4 regions of the Sphingomonas sp. NIBR02145 genome follow, and region 4 is predicted to be linked to each of the others. Evidence: predicted binding sites of a transcription regulator. Region 4 holds the regulator's gene; each other region holds the start of a gene.
What was found. Region 4 encodes LexA, which represses DNA repair genes until DNA is damaged. Its sites were predicted from a motif close to GTTCCNCNCTTGTTCT; they were not measured.
Positions count from the first base shown of each region.

Region 1: O3305_RS07105 (ImuA family protein) is a predicted target of LexA. The motif match lies at 1,175-1,190, and genes of this name have one in related genera.
Region 2: O3305_RS19945 (ImuA family protein) is a predicted target of LexA. The motif match lies at 2,844-2,859, and genes of this name have one in related genera.
Region 3: O3305_RS20150 (error-prone DNA polymerase) is a predicted target of LexA. The motif match lies at 2,728-2,743, and genes of this name have one in related genera.

Region 1 is NZ_CP114791.1:1,603,811-1,609,464, reverse strand. It holds gene O3305_RS07110 (sensor histidine kinase) at 49-975, shown strand; gene O3305_RS07105 (ImuA family protein) at 1,211-1,987, shown strand; gene O3305_RS07100 (DUF6504 family protein) at 2,253-3,716, shown strand; gene O3305_RS07095 (hypothetical protein) at 3,742-3,909, opposite strand; gene O3305_RS07090 (error-prone DNA polymerase) at 3,991-5,654, shown strand, end outside.
Region 2 is NZ_CP114791.1:4,358,969-4,364,622, reverse strand. It holds gene O3305_RS19955 (Hsp20 family protein) at 1-351, opposite strand, end outside; gene O3305_RS19950 (Y-family DNA polymerase) at 604-2,160, opposite strand; gene O3305_RS19945 (ImuA family protein) at 2,081-2,812, opposite strand; gene O3305_RS19940 (TonB-dependent receptor) at 3,074-5,654, shown strand, end outside.
Region 3 is NZ_CP114791.1:4,394,546-4,400,199, forward strand. It holds gene O3305_RS20135 (BLUF domain-containing protein) at 1-93, opposite strand, end outside; gene O3305_RS20140 (hypothetical protein) at 283-486, opposite strand; gene O3305_RS20145 (hybrid sensor histidine kinase/response regulator) at 750-2,654, shown strand; gene O3305_RS20150 (error-prone DNA polymerase) at 2,769-5,654, shown strand, end outside.
Region 4 is NZ_CP114791.1:484,107-489,760, reverse strand. It holds gene O3305_RS02355 (hypothetical protein) at 1-109, shown strand, start outside; gene O3305_RS02350 (peptidoglycan-binding domain-containing protein) at 123-527, shown strand; gene O3305_RS02345 (molybdopterin molybdotransferase MoeA) at 646-1,833, shown strand; gene lexA (transcriptional repressor LexA) at 1,892-2,584, shown strand; gene O3305_RS02335 (EF-hand domain-containing protein) at 2,588-3,283, opposite strand; gene O3305_RS02330 (ComEC/Rec2 family competence protein) at 3,310-5,442, opposite strand; gene gltX (glutamate--tRNA ligase) at 5,525-5,654, shown strand, end outside.

The DNA of each region.
Region 1 (5,654 bases), 1.1 Mb from region 4:
GAAAACCTAGTGGTCCGGCTTCTCCCGAACCGAGGGCATGGCACCGCAGTGCGATATGGGACCAGCGCTCTTATCATCCTTTCAGCGACGGGCCTTCGTTACGCGCTCGAGGGGCCGCTACAGCATTTTCCCCTGCTGCTATTCATTCCCGCGGTATTTCTCTGCGCACTGCTGTTTGACCGGGGGTCTGGATTCTTTGCGACTATCCTCAGCGCGGCGATCGCTGCCTATCTCTTCATAGAACCGAGATTCACACTCAACGTCGGGATGCAGGCGTGGCTGGCCTTGGCGATATTCGTCCTGATCGGATTTACGATGTCGGCCGTCACGGAGTTGTTGCGCAAGACGATCACGAAACTCAACGAAAGCGAGGCCGCTAAGGCATTGCTTCTGGAGGAACTCGCGCACCGCACAAAAAACGATCTCTCAATCATTTCTGCCGCCATGAATCTGCAAAGCCGCGCATCCAATAATCCCGAGGTCCGCGCGGCGCTCGACGCAGCCAACGCGCGGGTGCTCGTCGTGGCCCAAGCGCAGGAGCGGCTGCGCGAGAGCAGAAACTACCGACGGGTGAATCTTGCGGACTATGTCGGCGGATTGTGCCACGGGCTGGGAGATCTTTTGCGCGACGTGCGCCCCATTGCGGTGCGGGTGAAGTGCGACCCCATTGACGTGGCTGGACCCGTTGCAGTCCAACTCGGCCTGATCGTGAACGAACTGGTGACCAACAGTTTCAAATATGCGTATCCCGGCGAGAGCGGTGGGATCGTGAGGGTTGAGATCACCCAGAGGGACAGCGGCTTGGAGATCATCGTTTCGGATGATGGCATCGGTTGTGACAGCGAGAGCAAGCCCGGCCTCGGGTCCAAGCTTGTTCGACTCCTCGCGAAGCAACTCGGAGGCAAGGTGGAGCGGCGACACAGCGCTTCAGGGTTTACGACAGCCGTATTTATTCCGGATGTCGAGGGGGGGTGATCTAAGGTGCACGCCTGGACCCAGGATGGGATTGCTCACCTCCGTCTCTGTCCGGTCGACTAATCTCCCAAGTCTCGCAAGGCCGATCCTCGCAGAAGCCGCCCGTCCGCTTTCCACCCTTTGTTGGCCGCCCGGGTAGCAACGCGCCTGATGACGGGCGTGGGTAAAACCCATGGCTTGACGAAGGGACGATATGCGCGGAACATAATGGGAACGAACGAGTCGTTATTCCCTTATGCAAACCGCCGCTCCCTTTCCCGAGAATGATCGCGCACGCCTGCTCGCCGAGCTGAAGGCGCGTATCGCCGTGCCGGTGACGAGCGGTGCCCCATTGTTACCATTCGGGATCGAGGCGATCGACTCGCGGCTTGCCCATGGCGGGTTGGACGGTGGCGGCCTGCACGAGATCGCGGCTGCATCTCCCACCTTGGGCGACGATGCAGCGGCGACCCTGTTCGCTGCCGGTGTGGCCGCGCGTTTTGCCCGTGAAGCCACTGCGACCAGTGTCTGGGCTCTGACGAGCTTCGATCTCTACGCGCCGGGCCTTGAGCAGGCGGGGCTCCCGCCGACGAAGCTGATCTATTGCCAGGGCAGGGACGAGGTCATGGCACTCGCCCTTGCCGAGGATTGCCTGCGCGACGGGAGCTTTGCCGCGGTAGTTGCCGAGGTGAAGGCGGCCGACCAGACCGCAACCCGCCGGCTTCAGCTCGCTGCCGCGGATGGGCGCACGCCGATGCTGCTGCTGCGGCGCTGGGCGCGAAAGGCGCGCGATCCGCTCGAGATCCCGTCCGCAGCATGTACGCGCTGGCGGATCGGCTGCGCGCCGTCGGTGCCGTTGGCGCATCCTGGGGTCGGGCGGAGTTGCTGGTCGGTCGATCTTGTTCGCCAGCGCGGCGGCAATCCCTTTTCTCTTCTGGTCGAGGCTTGCGATGCCAAGGGTCGCCTCGCTCTACCTGCCCCAGTTCGCAATCGAGCGGCTGCGGCGGCTGGAGCGGCCAGTCGCGCCGCCTGAGCGGTTCTGGTCCACAGCATCCGTCCTGCCGCCGGCGGTCGACGATGACCCCGGGGCATGCTCGGTCCCGCGCGGCGGTGGCTGGCGACCCGGCTCCCGCTGGGCGCAGGACGCTGCGCATAGCCGGCAAGGGGAAGCGGAGCGGATTGCCAGGCTGCCGGCGCATCAGCGCCCGCCCATGCGGGAGCTTGGCCGGCGTTCTGAGCCGGCGCAGCATCCGTTTCGTGCCATGCCGCCAGATGAGGGGGCGCCCCCGCAGCCTGCAATGCCGAGGCCGACCCTGGAGCTTTGGGAACGCCCGACCGTCCTGATCGAGCGTGTTGGGCAGCGTGAAGTGGTGACGGCGGCCTGTCCGATTGCCTTGGCGCGGGATCTGGCGCCCGGCATGGCTGCGGCACACGCCCGCGCGCTGGTAGCGGATCTCGATGTGCGCGAAGCCGACCCGGAGGGCGATCAGGTCTGGCTTGAGCGTCTGGCGCTCCATGCCGTTGGCAGGTGGACGCCAATTGCCTCTCCCTCCGGTCCCGATGGGATCTGGCTCGACCTGACAGGGGCCACCCATCTGTTCGGGGGCGAGGCACGCTTTTGCCGGCGGGTGCTGCGATTCCTTGCGCGCCTCGGCTTCACGGCACGGATCGCAATCGCGGGTACCGCCGGAGCCGCCCATGCGTTCGCTCGCTTTGGGGGAGAACCAGTGACGATCCTGCCGTCCGGGCAGGAGGTCTCAGCGCTGGCGCATTTGCCGGTGGCCGCGCTTCGGCTCGAGGGCGAGGCGTTGGCATCGGCGGCACGTTTCGGGCTCGAGCGCATCCAGGATTTGCTGCCGATGCCGCGCGGACCATTGGCACGGCGTCTCGGCCTGGCGGCGCTTGCCCGGCTCGATCAGGCGCTGGGGCGCGCTGCCGAGCCCATCGTGCCGGTCATCGCGTTCGAGGCGCCGGAAGTATCCCGGCGGCTGCTCGAGCCTATTGGCACGCCCGAGGCAATCGCACAGGTAATCGCGGATCTTGTGGGAGACCTTGTCCTCGTGCTCGAGCGGCGGGGGCTGGGCGTGCGTACCGCCATGATCACGGCCGAGCGGGTTGATGGAGCCGACCAGCACCTCTCGATCGGGGCCGCACGGGCCACGCGGGATGGGCGGCATCTCAAGCGAATGTTCGGCCTGCGGATCGACCGGCTCGAGCCCGGTCTCGGCATCGAGGCAATGCGGCTGACAGTGCCGCATAGCGAGCCGCTCGGCGCGCGTTCGGGCGCGGCCCTGCTGGCGGATGAGAACGTGCCTGCTGACCTGGCCCCGGCCGTTGACCAGCTTACCGGCAGGGCCGGGGAGGGCGCGGTGTTTCGCCTGGGGCTGGAGCAGAGCGACGTCCCCGAACGCGCCGTCCGGCGGTTGGCGCCTCTTGTCGATCCGGAAGGCTGGCCGGTCTGGAAGCGGCCGGTACGAATCCTGCGCCAGCCCGAACTGCTAACCCATGTGGTGGCGCTGCTGCCTGACCATCCGCCGCGCCGCTTCACTTGGCGGGGCAAGGCGTATCGCGTCATGGCCGGCGACGGGCCTGAGCGCATCCATGGCGAATGGTGGCGGACCGACCGGGAGCTTTGGGCGATCCGCGACTATTTCCGGGTCGAGGTCGAGGGCGGCCAGCGCTTCTGGCTGTTCCGCCGGGGCGACGGCGTCGAGGCCGAGACCGGCGACCTAAGCTGGCACCTGCATGGCTTTTTCGGCTGATGGCACAGGTTCAGCGAACGGTGCCTCAATCGCCCGGGTCAGGTGGCCAGTCAATCGCCTCCAGCTTCTCCAGGACATCTGCAAAGCTTTCGCCATCCTCGACCGGGATCGCCCGGGTAAAGCTGCTTCCCAGCCTCTCCAGGTCGAACGCGGTCAGAAGCCCGACGGCGACGATGTTTTTTCGATTGTCCATGGCGCACCAACAAAGGAGCTATGCTGTCGATCCATGGACTTGCCGGCAGCGTCCATCGATGGGGCGGGGAGCGGCCCCGGGATGACAACCTATGTAGAACTCCAGGTGACAAGCCACTTCTCGTTCTTGCGCGGCGTGAGCGCACCCGAGGAACTGTTTTCGGCCGCGGCGCTGCAGGGCCACAAGGCATTGGGCCTGGCGGACTGGAACAGCGTCGCCGGGGTCGTTCGTGGTTGGGACGGGCAGAAGGCGACCGGCGTTCGCATGATTCCCGGCGCGCGAGTCGACCTGACGGATGGCAGGGCGCTGCTGCTCTATTCGACCGATCGGCCGGCCTGGTCCCGGCTGACCCGGCTGCTATCGCTCGGCAAAGCGCGAGGCGGCAAGGGGCGGTGCATCCTTGATTGGAGTGATATTGCTAATCATTCTGAGGGATTGGTCGCGATCCTGGTGCCGGACTTGGCCGACGAGGCGACCGCTGGCCACCTGGCTGAGCTGGCGGACCTGTTCGGGACCCGCAGCTATAGCGCGATGAGTTTTCGCCGCCGTCCGGACGATATGGCCCGGCTGCATGCGCTGGATGCGATGGCCCGGGCCGCCGGGGTGCGGCCGGTCGCTACCGGGGACATTCTCTATCACAGTCAGGACGCGCGGCCGCTCCAGGATTTGGTGACCGCTATCCGACTGGGAACGACGGTCGAGGCGCTGGGCTATCGGCGCGAGCGCTTCATGGACCGGCATCTCAAATCGCCGGCTGAAATGGAGCGGCGCTTTGCTGCCTTCCCGGATGCGATCGAAGCGAGCGCGGATATTGCGCGGAGATGCACCTTCGATCTCGGCGAGATCCAGTATCAATATCCCTATGAGCAGGTGATGGCGGGCCGGACCGCGCAGGAGGCCCTGGCAATCCTCACCCAGGCGGCTGCCGATGCGAAGTTCCCGGACGGCGTGCCTGCCGCTTACGCTGACCAGATCGCACATGAGCTCAAGCTGATCGGCGAGCTTGGCTATGCGCCCTATTTCCTGACGGTTCGCTCGATCGTCGAGGAAAGCCGCCGGCGGGGCATTCTCTGCCAGGGGCGGGGGTCTGCCGCGAACAGCTGTGTCTGCTTCCTGCTCGGCATCACTTCGATCGACCCGATCCAGCATGAGCTGCTCTTCGAACGCTTCGTCTCCGGCGAGCGCAAGGAGCCGCCCGATATCGATGTCGACTTCGAGCATGAACGGCGCGAGGAGATAATCCAGTGGATCTATGAGACCTATGGCCGACATCGCTCAGCACTGACCGCGGTGGTGACACGCTACCGGACGCGCGGTGCCGTGGCAGAGGTCGGCAAGGCACTGGGGCTGCCGCGCGATCTTACCAAGATGCTCACGGGCCTGGTCTGGGGCTGGTCGATGGATGGCATCTCGGACGAGCAGATCGAAAGCCTCAACCTCAATTCGAACGACCACCGCTTGAAGCTGACCCTGCGCCTGGCCCGCCAGCTGATCGGCACCCCGCGGCATCTGTCCCAGCATCCCGGCGGCTTCGTGCTGACCCAGGACCGGTTGGACGACCTGGTGCCCATCGAGCCGGCGCGGATGGAAGACCGCCAGATCATCGAGTGGGACAAGGACGATATCGACGCCCTGAAGTTCATGAAGGTCGATGTGCTGGGCCTCGGCATGCTCGGCTGCATGAACCGCGCCTTCAACCTGCTCGAAGAGCATAAGGGTGTGCGCGTCGGCATGGCCGACCTGCA
Region 2 (5,654 bases), 1.1 Mb from region 4:
CAGGCCGTTGTCGAACTGCGCATCCTCGACGACGACGAAGTCGGCCAGCTGGAAGCGGCGTTCGAAGGCGCGCGTGGCGATGCCGCGGTGCAGGAAGCGACCGGTGTCGCCCTCCTCCTCTTCCTTGCGGCCGGTCACGCTGAGCTGGTTGCTCTGCGCCACGATCTCGATCTCGTCGGGGCGAAAACCCGCGACCGCCAGGGTGATGCGATAGCGGTCCTCACCGGCCTGCTCGATATCGAACGGCGGGTAGCTGTCGGTCTCGCCGCGCGCGCCTGCCTCAAGCAGGTCGAACAGACGGTCGAAGCCGACCGTCGAGCGGCGATAGGGCGAAAAGTCGAAAGTCCTCATATCCAAATCCTCCATATGAGCAATTTGAGCACGAGGCGCACCGGGAGAGAGCCGGTGCCCTCAGGTCCTGCCGGACCGAGTTTTCGCGTCCGGCGACGCGAAGATGGTTTTTGCAAAGACGGCTTCAAGACCTCTTTCGGAGAATTTTTTTCGGCATCGCCGGGCCCGTCGCGAGGACGCAGGCGGCGCGTCCGCATGCGTTCCCCGAGGTCGAGCCGACGTCCTTTCGGCACCTGGCCCGTCCCGGCACGATCAGGCAAAGGCACCGTGGATGAACCAGGTCATCGGGCCGGTGGCGCCGCGCTCGCCATCGCCGAGGCGAAACAGCCAGTAGCGCCCGCCGCCCTCGACCTCGACCTGGAAATAATCACGCACCGAATAAGGCGCCCGTGCTTCCGTGCCGCCCTCGCGCCACCATTCGCCGTGCAGGCGCTCGGGCCCGTCGGCCTGGACCACCCGGTAGCGCTTGCGTCGCCAGACGAACATCGCCGGCGGATGATCGGGCAGCATCGCCGTCACCTGGATCGGCTGGGGTGGATCGATCAGCCGGCCGGGGCGCGGCAGGTCGTCGGCCCAGCGCGCGCCTGCGGCAGGGGCGAGCGCGGGCAAGGTCGCCACCGACCGCTCGGGCATGCCGCCCGGCAAGGGCGCGGCGCGGCGAAGGCTCGCTTCGCCGAAGCGGTTCGCGAGCGTGTCGACCAGGCCCGCCACGTCCGCCTCGCGACGGCCGGCGCGGGCAAGATCGGCCTGGGCGGCGGCCAGCGGCTCGACGAGCTGCGCTACCAGGGTCATCGCCTCGATGCCGAGCCCCGGCTCGATCTGGTCGATACGCGCCTGGAGCAGCCGGGCGAGATGGGCAGCGTCGCGCGTCGGCGTGGCGGTACCGACGCGGATCGCCTGCGTCTGGCCGTCGACGCGCTGGAAATGGCAGTCGAGCCGGCGCGCGCCCTTGCCGAGCCGGACGAGCTGCGCGGTTATGTCGCCGACGAGGTCGCCGATCACCCGGCCGAACGCCTCCGGCGTCGCGATCGGCTCGAGCAGGGCGCGGTGGGCGCGCGGCACCTGCGGCGCGAAGATCGGCTCGATCGGCTCGGGCGCGTGGCCGAGCGCCTGGTCGAGCCGCTGGTGCAGCACCCGGCCGAACCGGCGGGCGAGCGGGCCGCGCGGCGTCGCGAGGATCTGCTCGATCCGCTCGAAGCCGAGCTTGCGCAGCCCTTCGACCAGCGGCGCCTCGAGCCGCAGCGCCGCGAGGGGCAGCAGCGCCATCGCCTTGCGCTGGTCGCCAGGGGGGATCGCGACCGGCCGGCCGGCAAGCACGTGCCGGGCGACCGCATGGGCGCAGCCCGGCGTATCGGCCACCGCGACCTGTACAGCGAAGCCGGCGCCGGCGATGCGGCGGTGCAGGTCCTTGAGCAGCGCGCGCTCGCTACCGAACAGCGGCGCGCAGCCGGTGACGTCGATCCAGATGCCCCGGGGCGGATCGGGGGCGACGACGGGGGAATAGCGCGAGCACCACAAGGCGAGGCGCCGGAGCGCGGCGAGATCGCCTTCCGGATCGGCATCGACCACCATCAGCCCGGGCGCCAGGCTGCGCGCCCTGGTGACGGTCATGCCGGGCGCTATGCCTAAGCTGCGCGCAGCGGGATCGATCGCGGCTACGATCTTGCGGCCATGATCGGGGAGCGCGGTGACGAGCGGCCGGTCGCCGGCCGGCGCGGCGTCGCGAGACTCAGCTCGCGAGACGCCGCTCGTCCGCCGCAGCCGGTCGGTCGACCAGCTTGGCAGGTAGAGCGAGACGACCCTGCGCATCGCAGGCCTCCACGATCCAGGACTTGGGCTCGCCGCCGCGCACCCGCTCGAGGCGCAGGTCCCAGCGGGCGCGGCCGAGGCTGGGGATGCCGAGCGGCTCGCTGGGCGCGGCGAGCACGCGCCAGCGAGTGACCGCCGCGGTGCCTTCCGCGACGGCATCGACCGGGAAGGCCCGGCGGAACACGAAGGCCGTGGTGCCCGAGCTCTCGGCGGCAAGCTGCAGCCGCTTCGATGCCGTCGTCGTGAGCTTGGCGACCTCTCCCACCACCCCGGCGAGCCCGGGATGGCGCAGGCACTCCTCCATCGCCAGCAGGACGTTCGCGTCGCTGCCCGCCTCGACATGGACGACGCGGTCCGGATGCAGGCCTGCCAGGTCGAGCGCGGGCGCGAACAGGTCGCGCCATCTGAGGCACCAGAAGACCGGACCCTCGATCCGGGCGAGGATGCCGGCAAGGAAGACGGTGGCGGCGGCGTCGTCGCACAGCGCATCACTGCCGGCGACCTCATGGAGCGCGCCGGTCGCCAGGCCGCCGCCCGGAAGCCGCCCGTCGAGCGACGCGATCCCGAACGGTACCGCTGCGTGCCGCTGCCCTACGCCTTCGATGGCGGCGATGCGTGAACGCAGATCGGCAATGACAGCTGGCTGCCGCATGAAGGTCCAAGACTCGACAAGAGGTTGATTCGTTCCCTTTTTGTTCGGAAGAATGCCGGGCCGTCAAGAACGGGGCCCGACGCCGAGGTCCGGACCGGCTTGCCGAAAACGCGGGCCGGGCCGTTCGCGCAGAGACGAATCCTCGGGTCGTTACGGGGCCGTCAGCCAAGAAAAATATTTTGTGATCCGACCCCGTATTCCGCCGGCCCGCCCGTCAATCCCCCCAACGCCGCACGAAGCTCGGCGATTGGGAGGGTGGAAATGAGAGTCTCGAGAAAAGCATTCTGCGCCGCGCTGCTCGGCGCGACGGCGATCCCGGCCGGCATGGCGATCCTGCCGGCAAGCGCGCAGGAGGCATCGATCGCCTTCGAGCTGGCGCAGCAAGACCTTGGCGCAACGCTGCGTGCGCTCGCCCGCCAGGGCGGCCGCGAGATCCTGTTCGCCGACGCCGATATCCGCGGCCGCCAGGCACCGGCGATCCGGGGCAGGTTCACTATTGAGGAGGCGGTTCGCCGGGCGATCGCGGGCACTGACCTCGTCGTCGAGCAGCAGGCCGGGGCGCTCGTCGTCAGGGTGCGCGCCCGAGCAGCTGCGGAGGACGGCACCGACCCGGCGATCATGGTGACGGGCACGCGCATCCGCGGCGCCACCGGCCCCTCGCCGGTAATCGTGATGACGCGCCGCGGCCTCGAGGAGCAGGGCCTTCCGGACATGGCGAGCATTTCGCGGATCATCCCCCAGAATTTCACCGGCGGGCAGAACCCCGGGGTCGCGGGGGGCGGTGACCAGGGCGGCTACAACAACCTTAACAACGCGACCACGCTCAACCTGCGCGGGCTGGGCTCCGACGCGACGCTGACGCTCATCAACGGTCACCGCCTTCCTTACGACGCCGTCAACCAGGGCGTCGATATCTCGATCATTCCGCTGGCGGCACTCGAGCGCATCGAGGTCATCACCGACGGGGCCTCGGCATTGTACGGCTCGGACGCGGTCGGCGGCGTCGCCAACCTCATTCTGCGCCGCGACTATGATGGTATCCAGGCGAGCGCGCGCATCGGCGGCTCGGCCGATGGGGGCAATGTCCAGCAGCAATATTCGGGGGTCGGCGGCGCGCGCTGGACCGGCGGCGGCTTCATGGCCGCGATCGACTATAGCAAGGCGACGCCGATCTACGCCGACCAGCGGGACTATACGCGCGGCCTTGCCCCGTCTCAGATGCTCGGCAGCGGATATCGGCAGGTCAGCGGCGTACTGACCGGCCATCAGGACCTTGCGAGCTGGGTCTCGTTCGAGCTCGACGCCGAACTCGCCGACCGCCGGTCGCGCAAGGGGGTCGCCTATTCCGTGACAGCCCCGGTGACCACCTATGGCCAGCTCAGCCTGCCCATCGTGCGCTCCTATTCGGTTACGCCGTCGCTGCACTTCAAGCCTGGCGGCGGGTGGGAAGCGACCCTCGCGATGACCGATGGCGAGAGCGCGACCGTCAGCAACGCGAAGCGCTACATCAACGGGCTGACCCTGGGCCGCTCCGCCTATGACAACCACCTCACCAATTTCGAGGCGAGTGCCGAGGGCCCGCTCGCCCGTCTTCCTGGCGGCGAGGCGCGCCTCGCACTGGGTGGCGGGTATAGGCGGTTCCGGCTCGACTTCGATGTGCGATCGACGAGCGGCGGGGTCACAACAATAGCCCGTGACGCCAGCGAGCGGCGCGAGAGCCTGTTCGGCTATGGCGAGCTTTCACTGCCCCTTGTCGGCGCCGCCAATCGCATGCCCTGGCTCGACGCCCTGCGCCTCAGCGCCGCAGTCCGCTACGAACGCTATGCCGGCATCGACGAGGTCGCGACGCCGAAGCTGGGCCTGATCTACGCCCCCCATCCGGGCATCACGCTCAAGTACAGCTGGGGCAAGTCCTTCAAAATCCCGACCCTGAACCAGGTCAATCAGGCCCGCCAGGCCATCCTCCTGCGCGCCAACCAGTTCTCGACGCAGCCGACCCCGCCGCTCCCGGCGGGCTCGACGGTGCTGCTCGTGGCCGGCGGTAACGCGGACCTACGTGCAGAACGCGCGACCAGTTCGACGCTGTCGATCGAGTTCAAGCCGCTCGATGGCCTGCGTATCGAGGCGAGCGGATTCGACATCGACTATCGAGGCCGCATCGCCAACGCCGTGAGCGACTATACGACTGCGTTCACCAATCCGGCCGCGGCCAATTTCGTCTCTTTCGCACCCAGCGCCAGCCAGTTGCACGGCCTGATCGCCGAGGCCCCGCTCGGGCTCGAGAACCAGAGCGGGCAGGCCTATGATCCGGCGCGGGTCGCAGCGGTCGTCGATGCGAGCCTGCGCAACACGGCGCGCGAACATGCCCGCGGCGTCGATGTCGCTATCGACTATAGCGCCGCGCTCCGTGGCGGCGGCCAGCTCCAGTTGGCAGCATCCGCGAGCTATCTCGACGACAAGCGACAGCCGGTGGCGAACCAGCCCTATGAGGAACGCGCCGGGCTGATCTTCACCCCGCCGCATTGGCGGGCCCGTGCCTCGGCGAGCTGGCAGTCCCGGACGCTGCAGTTCGCCGCCGCGCTCAACTATGCCGGCAGCACACTCGACAGGCGCCGCCCGCCCCAATCGACCGTGGGCGCCTTCACCACGCTCGACCTGAGCGGGTCGTTCCGCCCCGCCATCGAGCATGGTCCGCTCGCCAAGCTCGAGCTTCGGCTCACGGTACAGAACCTGCTGAACGAGGCGCCGGATCCGATTAGCAATCCATCCGCCGCCTCGATTCCATTCGATTCGACCAACCAGTCGCCGATCGGACGGTTCGTCGCCTTGTCGGTGACGAAGC
Region 3 (5,654 bases), 1.1 Mb from region 4:
GCGCGCATTGTTGCGCTGCGCCTGTGCAAGGAGCTGGTCGAGATCGATGACTTCGTTCTTGCGCGCCGAGCTGATGTAGAGAAGTTGCAGCATCGAATTCTCCTTGCAGAGGTCATCTGGGCGCTAACTACCTAATAAATCACGAATTAACCCAGATCAGGACTCGTGTCGGGCAAACGGTATCGTGGGTTCGAGCGTGATAGGGGGCGAACTTGCCTGCCGCGCTATGATGGGCGAACTCCGCTATGGACCGTGCATGGCAGCAAGCCGGCGGAGCGAAGATCATGTCTCGCCGTGCGACGCAGGATCGGCAACCAACAGGACGCCGCGGCCCGAGGCGGCCAGCTCGACCTGGTCGAGCTGGCGCAAGAGATCGTCGAACCCTCCATCGGCCGGCACTGGTATCGCGCCCCGGAAGCTTTCTCCCAGCCGTTCCGGGTCCTGCCGGGTAAGCAGACCAATGGCGACGATACGAGGATCCGACACAATGATTTCCTGCACTTAGCTGACTTCAGGGCATACTTTCCACGCGGTGATATCAACCCCTTGGCAACGCGCACGTTCCGCCCACAGTCATAACTGGCCCGCCGTTTGAGCTATGCTCGCCCCTCGGGCGCGCTCCGGTCGTGGCGCATCCTGCGGCCCGGAGGAGCCGGACAATTTCCAGCAATCTCCGCCTTCTAGCGGGATTTGCGCGGCCGTGCCCATGCGCGCTATGGCGGCGCAGCGCCTTCTTTTCAGGGAATAATATGGTCCAATCGCCGCTCGAGGATCCTGTCGCAAACCGGTTCGAGATACTGGTCCAGTCGGTGATCGACTATGCGATCTACATGCTCGATCGCGAAGGCCGGATCGTCACCTGGAACGCGGGTGCCGAGCGGCTCAAGGGCTATGCCGCAGAGGAGATCGTCGGCGAGCATTATTCGCGTTTCTTTACGCCGGAGGATCGCGCGGCCGGGCTTCCCGCCAAAGCGCTTGCCAAGGCGGCCGACGAGGGGCGGTCGGAGGTCGAGGGCTGGCGAGTGCGCAAGGACGGCAGCCGGTTCTGGGCGCATGCGGTGCTCGACCCGATCCGCGCCGAGGATGGGACGCTGGTCGGGTTCGCCAAGATCACGCGCGATATCACCGAGCGGCGCCAGCTCGAACAGGCGCGCCTGGCCAGCGAACTGCAATTCCGCATGCTCGTGCAGGGCGTACACGACTATGCCATCTACATGCTCGATCCGAGCGGACGCATCACGAGTTGGAACGCCGGCGCCCGCGCAATCAAGGGCTATGAGGAGCAGGAGGTGCTGGGCGAGCATTTCTCGCTCTTCCACACCGAAGAGGATCGCGCGCGGGGCACGCCGGCCATGGCGCTCGAGACGGCACTGCGCGAAGGCAAGTTCGAGGCCGAGGCTCGCCGCGTCCGCAAGGATGGATCGCTGTTCTGGGCCCATGTCGTCATCGATCCGATCTACGACGAGGTCGGCACCCATATCGGCTTCGCGAAGATCACGCGCGACGTGACCGAGCGCAAGCTCGCGCAGGACGAGCTGCGCGACACCCAGGCCGCGCTCCTCCAGTCGCAGAAGCTCCAGGCACTCGGCGAGCTGGCCGGAGGCATCGCGCACGACTTCAACAATCTGATGACCGTGATCCGCGGCTCGACCGATTTCCTTCTGCAGCAGCCGGACCTGCCCGCCGAAAAGCGTAACCGCTATCTCCACGTCATGCTGGAGACCGCCGAGCGCGCCGCCAGCCTGACTTCGCAGCTTTTGGCCTTTGCGCGGCGCCAGCCGCTCGAGCCCGAGGTTCTTGATCTGAGCGTTCGTCTCGATGCGGTGGCCGAGATGCTCCAGCGTACGCTGGGCGGCAATGTCGCGCTCGAGCTCGACCTGGCGCCGGCGCTCTGGCCGGTCGAGATCGATCCGACGGGGCTGGAGACTGCGTTGCTCAATGCGGTGTTGAATGCGCGCGATGCGATGCCGAACGGAGGCCAGATCCGTCTCGTGACGAGCAACCTTTCGCGGCCCGAGGGCGACATGGTGTGCCTTGCGATCAGCGATACCGGGGAGGGCATCGCGCCCGAGAAGCTGGAGCGCGTTTTCGAGCCCTTCTTCACGACCAAACCGGCCGGAAAGGGCACCGGGCTCGGCCTGTCCCAGATCCATGGGTTCGCCGTGCAATCCGGGGGTTCCGCAACCATCGAATCGGAGCTCGGCCACGGCACGACGGTCCGCATTCTGCTGCCCCGGACCGACAAGCCGGCGCAAAAGGGGGCAGAGCTCGATCCCCAAGTCTCGATTTCCGCCGGCCTCAATGTGCTGCTGGTCGAGGATAGCGACCATGTCCGCTATTTCGCGCGACAGCTGCTCGAGGATCTCGGTTGCGAGGTGGTCGAGGCTGCGAGCGGCGAGGAAGCGCTCGAGCGCCTGAGAGACAACTCGGTCGACCTGATATTCTCCGACATCGTCATGCCGGGCATGAACGGCTTGGAATTTGCCAAGCGCGTGCGCGAGCAGAACGATCGGGTCGCGGTGCTGCTGGCGAGCGGCTATAGCAGCAAGCAGTTCATTCCCGCGGACCAGCGGGAATTTCCCATTCTTCGCAAGCCATACAAGCTCCAGACGCTTGCGGTGGCGATCCGCACGTTGCTGGCGCAGGGCGACTAGGCGGCGGTCGGCCCCGGACACGAGCGTCGGTCCGGGGCAATGAGGCCTGAGGATCGATTCGACCCGGCCGGCAAGAACATATAAGGAACACCGTTCCTCTTGCCGACTCGTCCCATGTCCAGCCCCTCTTATGTCGAACTCCAGGTAACCACGCATTTCAGCTTCCTGCGCGGCGCCTCCTCGCCCGAGGAATTGTTTGCTGCGGCGGCGCTGCTCGGTCTTCCCGCGCTCGGTATCGCCGATCGCAACTCGGTCGCGGGAATCGTGCGCGCCTGGGACGCCCAGAAGGCGACCGGCGTGCGCTCCATTGCCGGCTGCAGGCTCGATCTGGCCGATGGCACAGCCCTGCTCGTCTATCCGACCGACCGGACCGCCTGGAGCCGGCTCACACGCCTGCTTTCGATCGGCAAGAGCCGGGCCGGCAAGGGCGCCTGTCATCTCGACTGGGGCGATATCGAGACCTGGAACCAGGGACTTATCGGCGTGTTGGTTCCGGACCGGGCCAATGCCGATACTCTGGCGGCATTGGACCGGACCAGCCGTATCTTCGCCGACCGATCCTATCTGGCGCTTGCGCTGCGCCGCGGCCCGCGCGACGCGGTGCGACTGCGCGACCTGTGCGAAATGGCGGCGAAGGCGCGGGTCGCCACCGTGGCGACGGGCGATGTGCTCTATCACGCGCCGGAGCGGCGTTTGCTGCAGGACGTGGTCACCTGCATCCGGAAGAAATGTACGGTCGATGCGCTGGGCGACCGCCGCGAAAGGATCGCCGACCGGCACCTGAAGACCGGCGCGGAGATGGAGCGGCTGTACCGCCGCTATCTCGGCGATACGCGTCCGGTCGTACGAAGCCTCGAGATTGCGGAGCGCTGCAGCTTCGACCTCGAGCACCTCCGCTATCAATATCCCGACGAGATCAAGGGGGCGGGGCGCACCCCCCAGCAGGAGCTGGAGCGGCTGACCTGGGAGAAGGCCCCCGGGCGCTATCCGGACGGCGTGACGCCGAAGATCCGCGCGCAGCTCGAGCATGAGCTGCGCCTCATAGGCCAGCTCGACTACGCGCCCTATTTCCTGACCGTCCATTCCATCGTCGCCTTCGCGCGCTCGCGGGACATCCTCTGCCAGGGCCGGGGCTCGGCCGCCAACTCGGCGGTATGCTATTGCCTCGGCATCACGTCGATCGATCCGGTCCGCTCCGAACTTCTGTTCGAGCGCTTCGTCAGCGCCGAGCGCAGGGAGCCGCCGGATATCGACGTGGACTTCGAACATGAGCGGCGCGAGGAAGTGATCCAGTGGATCTACGAGACTTATGGCCGTGACCGCAGCGCGCTCACCGCGGTCGTCAGCCGCTACCGCGCGCGCGGGGCGGTACGCGAGGTCGGCAAGGCGCTGGGGCTCAGCGAGGACATGACTGCCGGGCTGGCGAGCCAGGTCTGGGGCTGGAGCCGCGAGGGTGTCACTTCCGTCCAAGCCGAGGAACTCAATCTCGACATGGCAGATCCCCGGCTCGCGCTCACGCTCGAGCTGGCGCGGCAGCTGATCAACACGCCGCGGCACCTCTCCCAGCACCCCGGCGGCTTCGTGCTGACCCGGGACCGGCTCGACGACCTGGTGCCGATCGAGCCCGCCGCAATGGAGGACCGCCAGGTCATCGAATGGGACAAGGACGACATCGACGCTTTGGGCTTCATGAAGGTCGACGTGCTGGCGCTCGGCATGCTGAGCTGCATGCGGCGCGCCTTCGAATTCCTCGAGGCCGACAAGGGCGTCGCGCTCGACCTCGCGACCATCCCGGCGGAGGATCCGGCTACCTATGCGATGATCCGCAAGGCCGACACGCTCGGCGTCTTCCAGATCGAGAGCCGCGCGCAGATGGCGATGCTGCCGCGCATCAAGCCGCGCACCTTCTACGACCTGGTGATCGAGGTCGCGATCGTGCGCCCGGGCCCGATCCAGGGCGACATGGTCCACCCCTATCTCCGGCGTCGCGAGGGCAAGGAGGCGGTCACCTATCCGAAGGAGGAACTGCGCCGCGTGCTCGAGAAGACGCTCGGCGTACCGCTTTTCCAGGAGCAGGCGATGCGCGTTGCGATCGAATGCGCCGGCTTCTCGGCGAGCGAGGCGGACCTGCTCCGCCGCGCCATGGCGACGTTCAAGCTGACCGGTGGCGTCAGCCATTTTCGCGACAAGCTGATCGACGGCATGGTCGCGCGCGGATACGCCCATGACTTCGCCGAGAAGACCTTCAAGCAGATCGAGGGTTTCGGTAGCTATGGCTTTCCCGAGAGCCATGCGGCGAGCTTCGCGCTCATCGCCTATGCCTCGAGCTGGATGAAATGCCATCATCCCGACGCCTTCTGCGCAGCGTTGCTCAATGCCCAGCCGATGGGTTTCTACGCGCCCGCACAGATCGTCCGGGACGCCCGCGAGCACGGCGTCGAGGTGCGCCCGATAGACGTCAACGCCAGCCGCTGGGACTGTACACTGGAGCCGACCGACGGGCGCTACATGGCGGTGCGCCTGGGCCTGCGCATGGTTCGCGACCTCGCCAATGCCGATGCGGCTGCAATCGTCGCCGCGCGGGGCGAAGGGCGATATGCCAGCGTAGAGGAAATCCAGCGGCGCGCCGGAATCGGCGCCGGCGCGCTCAACCGTATCGGAGAGGCCGATGGGTTCGGCTCGCTGGACCAGACGCGCCGGAGCGGGCTTTGGCAGGTCCGGGGCCTGGCGGACGCGCCGCTGCCGTTGTTCGCGGCCGCCGACCGGCGTGACCAGGCCTGGCGCGATGAGGCCATCGAGCCCGAGGTGATACTGACGCCGATGGGCGAGGGTCAGGAAGTGGTCGAGGATTATCGCAGCACGAGCCTGTCGCTGCGGGCGCATCCACTCGCCTTCCTCCGCAAGGAACTTGCCGACAGGCATATCCTGCCCTGCTCGGCGACCCGGACGACGAGGGACGGCCGCTGGATCAATCTCGCGGGACTGGTCCTGGTCCGGCAG
Region 4 (5,654 bases):
CCATCGAGCCCGGGCGTTGGCTACTGAATTGCAATCCAAGATCGGGCTATTCGATGTCGACGATCCTTGGCCACGCCGCGCTCTGGCCCTGCTGGAAGCAGCTAAATGAAGGAGGCTAAAACATGATCAGCGTTCCTATGCGAATATTTGCCCTCGCCATGTCGGCTGCCGCGCCCTTGGCACTCGGCACCGCAAAGGCGGAAACCTGTTGGGACAGAGCATCGCTGGCAGACTACGATCCAGTTCTTATCAAGGCGATCCAGCAGCGATTGCGCGACCAAAACCTCTACGCCGGGTCAATCGACGGGAAGGCAGGACCCACAACGCGTGCTGCATTGGCGCGGCTGACCGGCCTTTCGCCGCAATCGGAGTTTCGGTTGGGGTCTGACTTGGTCCACAAAGTCTTCGGTCCTAATTTCACGGGAATCTATCACGACGAAGACCAAGATGCGTTGATTGAACAGCTGGGCCTTAAGCCTGACCCGTCCTATCGCAATCCGTGCAAGGTCCACGTAGTCGAGGAATAACGGAGTTCGGGTCGCCCCATAACAGCGTACAAGGCGCTCCACTGTGACCGAGATGAAGACTGCCTTCGGCCTCACCATCTACTGGCGCACCCCCGCCCGCTTGCCCTAGTCACCAACCATGGCCGCCGCCCTCGTCCCCGTCGCCGAAGCCCAGCAGCGCCTGTTCGTGCGCGCCGCCCCGCTTGCCGAGGAGGAGGTGCCGATCACTTTGGCCGCCGGGCGCTGGGTCGCGCGAGACATTCTCGCCCTCCGCACCCAGCCCGCCTCCGCCCTGTCGGCGATGGACGGCTATGCGATCCGCTTCGCCGACCTGCCCGGCCCGTGGGAGGTGATCGGCGAGAGCGCTGCCGGGCGTGGCTTTGCCGGCGAGGTCTCCCCGGGCCAGGCCGTCCGCATCTTCACCGGTGCGCCGCTGCCGTCCGGTGCCGACACCATACTCGTCCAGGAGGAAGCCGCGCGGGAGGGCGACCGCCTCACCCTTGCCGGCGAAGGCCCGCTGCGCCTTGGCGGCAATGTCCGTGCGCGCGGGCTCGATTTCAGCGAGGGCGATGTATTGCTCCGCGCCGGATCCCGGATCACCTCCGCCGCCCTCGCGCTTGCCGCCCTGGCCGGCCACGCGACCCTGCCCGTCCGCCGCAAGGTCCGGGTTGCGCTGCTCTCCACCGGCGACGAGCTGGTTCCGCCAGGCGCGCCGCTCGGGCCCGACCAGATCCCCGAGACCAACCGGCTGCTGCTCACCGCGATGCTGGCCGATCTTCCGGTCGAGCTGATCGACCTCGGCATCCTGCCCGATCGCCTGGGCGTGCTCGAGGCCGCGTTCCGCGCGCTCGACTGCGATCTGCTCGTCACCACCGGCGGGGCCTCGGTCGGCGATCATGACCTGGTTCGCCCGGCGCTGCTCGCGGCGGGAGCGGAGATCGATTTCTGGAAGATCGCGCTGCGCCCGGGCAAGCCGATGATGGCCGGGCGGCTCGGCGAGGCGATGCTGCTCGGCCTGCCCGGCAATCCGGTGTCGGTGTTCGCCACCGCGACTTTGTTCGTGCGGCCGCTGGTCGCGCATCTGGCGGGGGCCGCCGATCCCTTGCCGCGCAGCCGGTCGGTGCCGCTCGGCGAACCGCTGCCCGCCACGGGCGCGCGCGCTGACTATCTCCGCGCCGAGTTGGTCGAGGGCCGCGCCTTTGCCGCGACGATCCAGGACAGCTCGATGCTGCGCACGCTGGCACGGGCGACGTGCCTGATCGTGCGTCCGGCCGGGGCGCCGGAGGCGAAAACGGGCGACTCGGCGGAAATCCTCGACATCGCTTGACAAGCGCGCGGAACATTGCATAAACGTTCGCAGTCTGTTCCACGCCAGGAGAAACCGGATGCTCACGCGCAAGCAGCACGAGCTCATCTGCTTCATTGCCGATCGGCTTGCCGAGACCGGCGTCTCGCCTTCGTTCGAGGAAATGAAGGAAGCGCTCGATCTCAAGTCGAAGTCGGGGGTGCATCGGTTGATCTCTGCGCTGGAGGAGCGCGAGTTCATTCGCCGCCTGCCGAACCGCGCCCGCGCGCTCGAAGTGCTCCGCATGCCCGAGCGCGGCGATGCGAAGCCGGCCGCTGCGGCCAGGTCCGCCGCCCCCGCGGTGGCCGTTTCGAATCCCTCCCCTGCGGCCCAGATACCAGTTCCCGCGAACGATGTGATCGAGATCCCGCTCCACGGCCGCATCGCCGCGGGTACGCCGATCGAGGCGCTGGAAGGCTCGTCGATGCTCCCGGTTCCGGCGGCCTTGCTCGGCTCGGGCGAGCATTATGCGCTTGAGGTGGCCGGCGATTCGATGGTCGAGGCCGGCATTCTCGACGGCGACTATGCGCTGATCCGCCGTACCGAGACGGCGCGCGACGGCGAGATCGTCGTGGCGCTGATCGACGATGCCGAGGCGACCTTGAAGTATTTCCGCAAGGAAGGCGCGATGATCCGGCTCGATCCGGCCAATCGCGACTATAACGCCCAGCGCTACCGTCCCGATCAGGTCCGCGTGCAGGGCCGGCTGGCCGGCCTGCTGCGCAAGTACTGAGGCTCAGGCCAGGAACTCGTTCCAGGCGACCTTGCCGTCGCCATTGCGGTCGAGTTCCTGGAACGGCGCCACATCGGGCTGCCGGCCGAGGAATCGGAACAGGTTCCAAGCGGCGGCATATTCGGCGGGCGAAAGCGTGCCGTCATGATCGGCATCGAGCAGGTTGAAGCCGGCGCGGAACATCCTGAGCCGGTGCGCCGCGAATTCGGCGAAGCTGACCCTGCCGTCCCGATTGGCATCGGCCTTGGCCAGGGTGAAGTCGGACGCGGAAATGGCAAAGGGCCGCAACCCGCGAATATCGGGCATCGAGGCCCGGCGCAGCGGCAGCGCCATCACCCGATGCTCTCCGCACCGGATTCGCGGCTCGGCGCGCTTCGGACCGAATTCGTCGGGGGTGAGCACTCCGTCATGATTGCGATCGAACGCGGCATAGCTCGGCCGGAAATCCGGTGCGGCAGTCACCGCGACAGGCATGGCCAGCCCGATCGCCCCGATCATCCCTGCGGCGGCCAAGGGGCGACACCAGCGGCGCAACCGGCTTGGCGCAGGCGCGTCGCCGGCGAGATGCGCATCGACATAGCCGCGCACCACATCGCTCGCCGTCCGCCCTTCGGCCCGGCATTGCTCCATGAAGGCGCGCTTCACCGCATGGGGCAGCCGCACTTCGATCGTGTCGCTTTTCTTCGGGTTCCGGATCATGCTCCGAGGAGAACCCGAAGCCCCTGTCAGCGCCAGCGATTTCGTGTCCGGACAGGTGCAAGTCCCTGCTCCGGCACATAGACCGGCTGCACTTTCGGCGGGTCGCGCCAGGGATGCCGCCCTCCGCCACGCACCATCGCCACCCGACCGCTGGCAAAGGCAATCGCCAGCCCGCCGGTCCTGGCCAGCTGCGGCCGATCGAGCTTGAGCCAGCGCGGCGCGCAGCCCGCCGGCAGGCGCCGGTCGCTGATCACCACATCGACCTTGCGACATAGCGTAGTGAATTCGGCCCAGGGCAAGGCATAGCCGCTCCGCGTCGCCGCAACCCGCCACACCCGCGCCCCGGCACGATGCTCGATCAGGCACAAATCGAGGCTGCAAGCAGCCCCCGGCTGGTCGGACAAGGCAACCGGTTCGACATCGCTGCCGCCGGTTTCCGCGAGCATGTCGCGGGTATAGTCACCCGCCCGATCGCGCAGCAGCGCCATGCTGCCATCCGCCATGCGGATCGCGAGGTGCCGTCCGTCGCCGGTCACGATCAGATCCGGCGCCGGCGTGGCGAGCATCCAGCCCAACCCCATGACAAGCGGCACCGCCCCCGCCCAGCGCACGCCCGTCCGCCAAAGGGCCAGCCACAGCCCGCCCGCGACCATCAGCGCAAAGGCGCCGCCCGGCATGGTGGGGAACGCCGCGACCGCGCCCGGCGCGGCAGCCGTGGTCCGTGCTATCCAGAGCAGCAGCTGCAGCGCCTGATCGGTAAGCCACCAGGCCGGCCAGCCCAGCCCCGCCACATCGAGCAGCAGCGCCAGCGCTTCCAGGGGCATGATCACAAAGGTGGTGAGCGGGATCGCGACGATATTGGCGAGCGCGCCGTAAATCCCGGCCTGGTGGAAATGAAACAGCCCGATCGGCATCAGCGCGAGCTCCACCGCCACGCCGGTCAGCAGCAGCGAACCGATACCGCGCAGCAACGCCGCGCCCCGCCCCTCCTCGCGCTTGCCGAACCAGCGGTGCATGAATGGACTCTCGTGCAATGCGACGATCGCCGTCACCGCCGCAAAGCTCAGCTGGAAGCTCGCGCCCGCGAGCGCCTCGGGCCAAAGCAGCAGCACGATCACCGCACCCGCCGCAACCAGCCGCAGCGTGATCGCCTCACGCCCCAGGCTCAGCGCCAGCAGCACCAGCAGGGCGGCGACGCAGGAGCGGATCGTCGGCACTTCCGCGCCCGTGAGCAGCGTATAGCCGATCGCCGCCAGCGCACCTGCCCCCGCCGCAACCAGGGGCAGCCGCCAACGCAGCGCCAGGGTCGGGCTCAGGGCGAGCAACTTGAGCACCAGCAGCATTGCCGCCGCGGTCACCGCGGTCACGTGCAGCCCACTCACCGAAAGCAGGTGCGCAAGCCCCGAGCGTTGCATTGCCTCGACATCGCCCTCCGCGATCGCCCCCTGGTCACCCGTGGCGAGCGCACTGGCGATACCGCCCGCGCTGCCCTCGACTCGCGACTGGATATGCGCCGAAAGCGACGCCCGCAGATCGGCGCCCGCCGCCCGCGCCGGCGTCACAACCTCGACGGGATCGAAGCCCTTTCCGGTAGCGCCAAGTCCAGCGAACCACGCCGTACGCGCAAAATCATAGCCACCTGGTACCGAGGCCTCGGCTGGAGGCATCAGCCGGGCACGCAGCTTCACCACAGCATCCGGCGCCAGGCCGGCAGGCACGTCCCGCGTCTCGAGGTTCACCCGCACCCGCGGCGGCAGGTCTGTGCGGCCCGGCAGCAACGTCACCCGCACCACTTCGCGTGCGGGCATCCGCTCCACCCGCACCACGCGTCCGGTAATCTCCACCACCGCGGGACGCGCCAGCACCGGCGCCGCCACCCGCTCGGCCCGCCACCAGATCAGCGTGCAGCCGGCTGCCATCGCAAGTCCGCCGAGCAGCAATGCGCGCCCCAAACGACCGGGCAGCGCCAATCCCAGCACCGCCACGGCGCAGGAAGCCAGCAGGAAACCGATCCAGCGCGACGTGTCCGGCAGCAGGAACCAGGCGGTGATCCCACCGCCCAGCGCCACCGGCAGCCAGAGCGGCAATTGCGCGCGCTCGGCTTCCAGCCAATGCTCGATTGCAGCTCCAATCTGGCGAAACACTGCCCCTCCCCCCATTTGAAGGGAGGTGAACCCCGTGCTAGGGGCGCCCTCGGTGGCTGAATGGGCCATCGGAAACACAGTTTGGGAGCAAGCTCGGTTGGGCGCAACATCTGATACGGGTGCGAAACAGGTTGTCACGCGGTTCGCGCCGTCGCCTACGGGTTTCCTTCACATCGGCGGTGCGCGCACTGCGCTGTTCAACCTGCTGTTCGCCCGCCACCATGGCG